One region of the Dickeya aquatica genome, then DNA from elsewhere that is predicted to be linked to it. Evidence: predicted binding sites of a transcription regulator. Region 1 holds the regulator's gene; the other holds the start of a gene.

Region 1 (3,428 bases):
TTCCCTGGCGTAGCTGCAATTTTTCGCAAATCAGATGCAACTTGTCTTGCTGTGCCTGTTCGAGCGTTTCGGCGTGTTTCCAGTAAGCGCAAGAGTACTGCATGTGCGGGTCAAGCATACGTGAGAAAAGATCATTACCGAGGTCGTAATGCGCCTTGCCCACCCTCCATGCGCGGCGGCGGGATTGCAGGTTTATCACTCTTGCCAGCAGTACCCGCAGCGTGTCATGCAAACGGTGCGGCAATTGGTTTTCCAGCCCGGCACGTAAAGCGCGATGAAAAAACATATCCAGGCGCTCGCACTCCCACCAGCCATCCATATAACTTTCGCCGAGCCCCAGTGAACCTTCCCGCAATATCCGTTTGTAGAAATTGGGATTTTTCACCTGTATATCAAACGGGTGCGAGCCATTGATAGTAATACCAGCGCCCGCCAGCATATTATTGACTATCTGGAACCAGGACGTGCCAGCACTCCCCAGATCCTCTGCGTAAGATGAGCTCATCACTTCCCCCCTACCTTGCCAACATTGCAGTGCAAGGAATTCGTTAGACCATTGTACCCATGAAGAACATTCGGTGGACTCAATCCATCGTCTGGCCCTGAAGACTCAGCGGTATTCAAGAGAAAAGCGGCTACGAAAGGCGTCTGCCACTGGGCGCGGAAAGGCGGTGGTGATTATGCGCACCGTGGCGCTCAATGAGCAGGGCAGCAAAATGGGCGATGTGAGGAGCCATCACAATCCTGCATCGTCACATGATGATTATTGTCGTTAAAGGCAATGACAAGTTTATGACTGCCCGCGCCTGTCGGCAAGATTCGACTGGCGTGGGCCGCACAATAGATTCAATCAGGCGGGCTGAAAGTGAACCCCACAGGCATGAAGATAAGGGGCAATTTAGCGGCGATAGTCCACAAACGGGCCATCAGCAACGGAGCGGCGCTCTATCAGCGTTGGGTGAACTTCGATAGTCTGTGCTTCTTCACGTTTGCTGGTAATGCGATCAAGCAGCATGGAGAATGCGGCCTGGCCGAGGCGCTCTTTGGGCTGATGGATGGTAGTCAGTGCCGGAGTGAAATAGCGCGCATGGCGAACGTTGTCATACCCTATCACCGAAATATCCTGAGGTACCCGCAAGCCCAGCTCATCAGCCGCACAGATAGCGCCCATCGCCATGATATCACCACCACAGAATACCGCGGTGGGGCGGTGTTTTTGTGCCAGAATCTGGTGCATGGCTTTATAGCCGGACTCTGGTTCGAAGTCGCCTTGCACCACCCACTCTTCGCGTATCGTAATATCGGCTTCCTTCAGCGCTTTAAGAAAACCAAGGTAGCGCCCGCTGCCAGTGTTACGCTCTTGTGAGCCGGGGATCGCACCAATATCGCGATGCCCGCGCTCAATCAGATAACGGCCTGCCATATAACCGCCCGCGAAGGCGTTATCGATAATTGTGTCGGTAAAATCGCTGTGCGCTTCCCCCCAGTCCATCACTACCATGGGGATATGACGGTAATCGGCCAGCATCGACAACAGTGCCGGTGGATATTCAGCACACATCACCAACAGACCATCGACACGCTTTTGTGCCAGCATCGACAGATAAGCGCGCTGCTTGTCCAGATTGTTGTGGGAATTACACAAAATCAGCGTATAGCCTCTGGCATAACAACTGTTTTCTACCGCTTCAATAATTTCAGCAAAATAGGGCGCTTCACTGGATGTGGCCAGCAAACCGATAGACTTGGTGTGATTCACTTTTAGGCTGCGTGCCACCGCGCTTGGCGAATAATGTAACTCCTCGATGGCGGCACGCACCGCAGCCTTGGTTTCTTCGGCGACGAAACGTGTTTTATTGATCACGTGTGATACGGTTGTGGTCGAAACGCCTGCGCGCTTTGCCACATCTTTAATCGTTGCCATCTTAGGTGACTCCTGAACAGTTGTAACAGCAACGTATCTGTTACAGCAGTAAATATGTTGTTAATCGTTTGCCTGCGTGAATTCTTCTCCAGCCAAACACTATTTTCAGGAGGAGACATGCCGAAGTGTAGCCGGAAGGGGAGCCGGGAGGGCGGCCAACGCAGTGCATACAGTAAACCGCGAATTTTGGCCGATTTAACTCAAAAGTGGAAGAGGTAATTCGTGTTATCTCTGTGATGGGGAAAGCGGTTTTTTTAAACGTCCTTCATATAATAGGCAAGATATTGATTATGCTTTTCATCGGTATCCATCTATTCTGATGATGTGATGGCCCACCGATTTGTCAAATACAGGAGATGGTTTATGGATACGAATTTGAAAATGTCGTTGTTCACGACAGTCGTTGCGCTGACGGTGATTGTGATATTTAGCATGAGTGCGGTGCTGAATTAACCCTGAGTACGCGGAGACTCACCATTGGCTGATGGCTCCTCTCGCGCAGATGTGATATCACCGCGGCCGCATTTTTTGTCGCGTGCAAAATAATGATGAAACAAGCCCCGAATGAGCAGATGCGCTTTCGGGGCTTGTTTCATCTGGTGAGGGGGCTGGCGGTAGAGTTATGACAGTGGTGTCATTAGCGCATGGTTTTTGGCGTAACCACACGGCGAGCGCCTACGTAGTGATCCTGCCAATAATCTTCACTTAACTTGCTGATTTTTATGTCAGAGCCAGTTCGGGGCGATTGAATAAAGCGGCCATTACCAAGATAAACGCCAACGTGATCTGCTGCACCACGATTTGTTATCCGAAAGAACACCAAATCGCCGCTTTCGAGTTCGCTCTTCTTGATGGGGGCGGCATCGCGTAAATGGAACATTTCGTTGGCCGTTCGTGGAATGGAAATTTTCACCACGTCTTTGTAGGCGTAATACACCAGCCCGCTGCAATCAAAACCAGAAATAGGGTGTCGTCCCCCCCAGTGATAAGGTTTGCCAATCTGGCTCATGAGCTTATTCATTGCCGTTTGCTTGGCGTGCTGATAGCGCTTTTGGTGTGCCGGGTTCATGGCTATGCCTGACTTGCTCATCTTATCGTTTTTATTCTTACCATGATGGGCATTGGCGGCTAGTGTCGCTGTATGCGTAGTGGCAGATTTGCCTTTTTGGTTTTTTGCCGTGGTATGCCCGGAGCCAGAGTGTGGCTCGCTGTTCGGGTGTTTGGCACTGGCGTGAGCGACTTTTGTCGGCTGCGTGTGCGCATTTTTTGCCTGTTCAGTGAGGGTTTTCTTAGCGTTTTTGCCCGCAGGTTGTGATGATTTAGCAACAGAACCTTTCTCTTCTTTTTTATCTTTTTTACTGTTGCTGGCCGTGTGACTGCGTGCGGCTGTCGAAGCTACAGCTGCTTTGCCTGTGGCTGCTTTGGTGTGTGAGGTGGCAGTCGTGTGGCTGGCGGTGTTAGCCGATGCTGTTGTGTGTTTTTGTGCTGGTTTGGCCGGTGTGGC
Region 2 (3,428 bases), 1.8 Mb from region 1:
TGCCGTCTGCGGCCCGGGAGGCATTACCGGTGAGCTCGCCACGCGCGACATCTGCACCGAAATTCTCCAGCATGAGTTGTTGCCCATTAAATTGGCCCTGTACCAGCACTTTGCTGGCAGGTAAATCATTGAGCGTTAACGATTGTGCGCTTAACTGAAAAGCGGCTTTTTTACCTAACAGCGCCCCTTGCTCGGGTTGCCAGGGCGTAATACCGCCGGTTACCTGTTCACCCTGCAAACGCCAGTCGCCATCCTGGCCCTGTAGTGCCATATTTTTTAGCTGGAGCCGGTCAGCTTCAATGGGCAGGGTGAAACCGGTTTGCGCCAGATTAAGTGTGCCGCCTTCCAGTATCAGGCTGGAAAAATGGCGAGGGTCGGTTATCTGGCGCACACTGAACCCTACCACAATATTTTTAGCAACCAGCGTAACAGGCTGATTTTTGTGGCTGAAACTGATGTCCTGAAGCGTGATTTGCCCAGGGGAAGACCAGTCATGCACCATTTTTTTAAATGACACCTGGTATTCGGCACGTTGATTAACCCACTGGGTAATCTGCTTTGCGCCCCATTGCGTCTGGGCCAAGACATACAGCACGATCACTACCAGTAATACCAGTAGCAGCAGTGTGAGAATAAGTTTCCCGATAAGTTTCATTGCTTAAGTCCGTGCCTGTCACAAGAGATTATGGTGTTATGCCGTAATTACTCAGCCGTCTCAACAAGTAACTTATTACAGCAAATAAATAAGGGCCGATGTTACACCATCGGCCCTTATTATCACGTCAGATTAAAAATTTCTGGAAGCGTGGTTTACTCTTTTTCGTGAGGAAAGACCAGATTCAACACAATTGCTGTGATGCCGCCCGCAGCGATACCGGACGACAGCAGGGTTTTCAGCCAGTCTGGCGCAAATTGCAGAATCAGCGGCTGCTGAGAAACGCCCAGCCCGACGGCCAGCGACAGCGCAATGATCATGATAGCCCGGCGGTTGAGTGGCTCACGGGAAACGATACGCACGCCAGAGGCGGCAATGGTGCCGAACATGACGATGGTCGCACCACCCAACACCGGCTCGGGAATATGCTGGACAAAGCCGCTGACTGCCGGGAACAAACCAAGCACGATAAGCATCAGCGCGACAACAAAACCGACATAACGGCTGGCGACGCCAGTCAACTGGATTACGCCGTTGTTCTGGCCAAAGCAGGAGTTAGGGAAAGTGTTAAACACCGCAGACAGGCAGGAGTTAAGGCCGTTGGCCAGCACACCGCCTTTCAGGCGTTTCATATACAGCGGCCCGCTAACCGGCTGCTCTGAGACATCGGAGGTTGCGGTGATGTCACCAATGGTTTCCAGCGAGGTCACCATAAACACCAGCATTAATGGAACCAGCAAACTCCAGTCAAAGCCCAGACCGTAGTACATCGGGGTTGGTACCATGATAAGCGATGAGGCGCTGGCGGCGGTATGCTCTGGCAACATGCCCATCAGCCAGGCGGCCAGGTAGCCTACTGCCATGGCTATCACCAGTGATGCGACGCGCAGATAAGGATTGCGCTGGCGGTTCAGCAGAATAATCACGGCCAATACCACTGCGGCCAGCAGTAAATTCTGGGGTGCGCCAAAGGTATGGTTGCTCATGGCGGCAAAGCCACCGCCAATCGAGGTCAGGCCAACCTGAATCAGTGATAAGCCGATTATCATCACCACAATCCCGGAAACCAGCGGGGTAATGATGCGACGCGCCAGATGTAATACGCGCGAGAGCAGCATTTCTGTGCAAGACGCCACCATCAGGGTGCCAAACAATGCGGCCATCATGGTTGGCACATCTGCCCCGCCGTTTTTTAGCGCCATGCCGCCCATAATCAGCGGAGTCACAAAGTTAAAGCTGGTACCCTGAATCGACAGCAGGCCAGAGCCGACCGGCCCCCAGGTTTTAATTTGTAAAATTGATGCCAGGCCGGAGGCGAACAGCGACATGCTAATAATGTGCTGAGTGTCCTGAGCGGGCAGGCCCAATGCCTGACAAATCAATAGTGCCGGGGTAATCACCGCGACAAACATCGCCAACAGGTGCTGACAGGCGGCAAACAGGGTTTGCGGCAGCGGCGGTCTGTCTTCAAGGCGATAGATGAGTTCACTGCGCTGAGGTGCAGCAGCGGCTTCTGTTTGGGACGTTTCCGTGGTGGTAGTCATGATGTAAGTTGGCGTTCCTGAAACGACAAAGAGCGCATTTTAATGATCTCTTTGCTGAAAGCAAACGTTTGCTAATGTTCGGGCGAATGATTTTTGGGTCATGGAATAAAGCCAAAGATGATTTTTATTCGTAGAATAAGGGATACATTAATAAACCATCTGAATTGCTACAATTTCATCTAGATATGAACATTAATCTATCGCATGTAATTTTATTATCTTGCTAATTATTTGTAATTTATTAATCTCTATTATAAATATTATTTTCAGCTAGATTAAAATATTTCGCATGATATATAATGGTCTAAATTTTTATACGATCATTATAATATGGCAAGGTTGCAGGAAGCGACTTTCTCCTTTCTGCACTATATAAATAAAAATATTTTCATTTTAAATATTCAAGGATGGTAATATGAAATTAAAAATAGTCTTGATGGTGCTATTTTTTCTATAACGGCTCAAGCAACTGTCACCAAATTAAAAGGTTTTTGTGTTTTTGGCACTGTTTATGACACGCTGCCAAAGGGGTTAAATTTGATGTGAATGATGAATTGATTGTGTCTGAACCAATCATTATTCCTATTGAAGGTGCTGAATACATACATTTTGTTGTACTTGATAGAATGAATAAAGAAAGTGCAATAGTTTATGATCCTGAAATTGGGAAAGTGAATATGCCGATTTATGAGTTAAAACATCGATGGAACGGATATGAATTATTAATCGGAGGCTGAGGTGACGAATAATATAAATGGGTTGAATAAGGGTGATGCAGCAGTTGATGGGGCATGGAAAATTCAGGTTAATAAAAGAAATGAAGAATTTAATGAGATCCTAAGTATAGTAGCTAATGAACAGCAAAAAAACACGATGTCACCTGTTTCACTCGTGAATGCAAAAACAGGGAATAATGTTTTTAATAGTTTTGTCAGTAATTTCTTGGAAAGTAATCCTGATACTCCATCAGGAAAAGATGTATCGGATAACTTATCTAAAGAGGAGAAGTTTATTTTAAATGAAGCTAATTCTTTGTTAAGAAATAGGATTATCTTCAATAAATATATATCACAGTTGCAAAACTCTGAAACCAATACCGGTTCAGTGATTTTTGTTAAAATATAATATATATTTTTCAGTTATATGTAATAATGATATTAACCATAAAATGGATCCTAACGTGGTGCATCAAGCGTTGGTATAGCGGGTACGTTCAGGAAGCCAGCGTG

Evidence for each region. The regulator PurR, encoded in region 1, represses purine synthesis genes. The targets are predictions, from matches to a motif close to CANGCAAACGTTTGCNTG.
Region 2: DAQ1742_RS00170 (nucleobase:cation symporter-2 family protein) is a predicted target of PurR. The motif match lies at 2,257-2,274, and genes of this name have one in related genera.

Annotation. Positions count from the first base shown of each region.
Region 1 is NZ_LT615367.1:2,737,298-2,740,725, reverse strand. Features, by position in the region: gene cfa (cyclopropane fatty acyl phospholipid synthase) at 1-505, opposite strand, end outside; gene purR (HTH-type transcriptional repressor PurR) at 899-1,924, opposite strand; gene cydH (cytochrome bd-I oxidase subunit CydH) at 2,288-2,377, shown strand; gene DAQ1742_RS12375 (C40 family peptidase) at 2,562-3,428, opposite strand, start outside.
Region 2 is NZ_LT615367.1:37,935-41,362, forward strand. Features, by position in the region: gene DAQ1742_RS00165 (AsmA family protein) at 1-655, opposite strand, end outside; gene DAQ1742_RS00170 (nucleobase:cation symporter-2 family protein) at 811-2,199, opposite strand; gene DAQ1742_RS00175 (cysteine peptidase family C39 domain-containing protein) at 2,742-2,936, shown strand; gene DAQ1742_RS00180 (hypothetical protein) at 2,938-3,324, shown strand; gene recG (ATP-dependent DNA helicase RecG) at 3,388-3,428, opposite strand, start outside.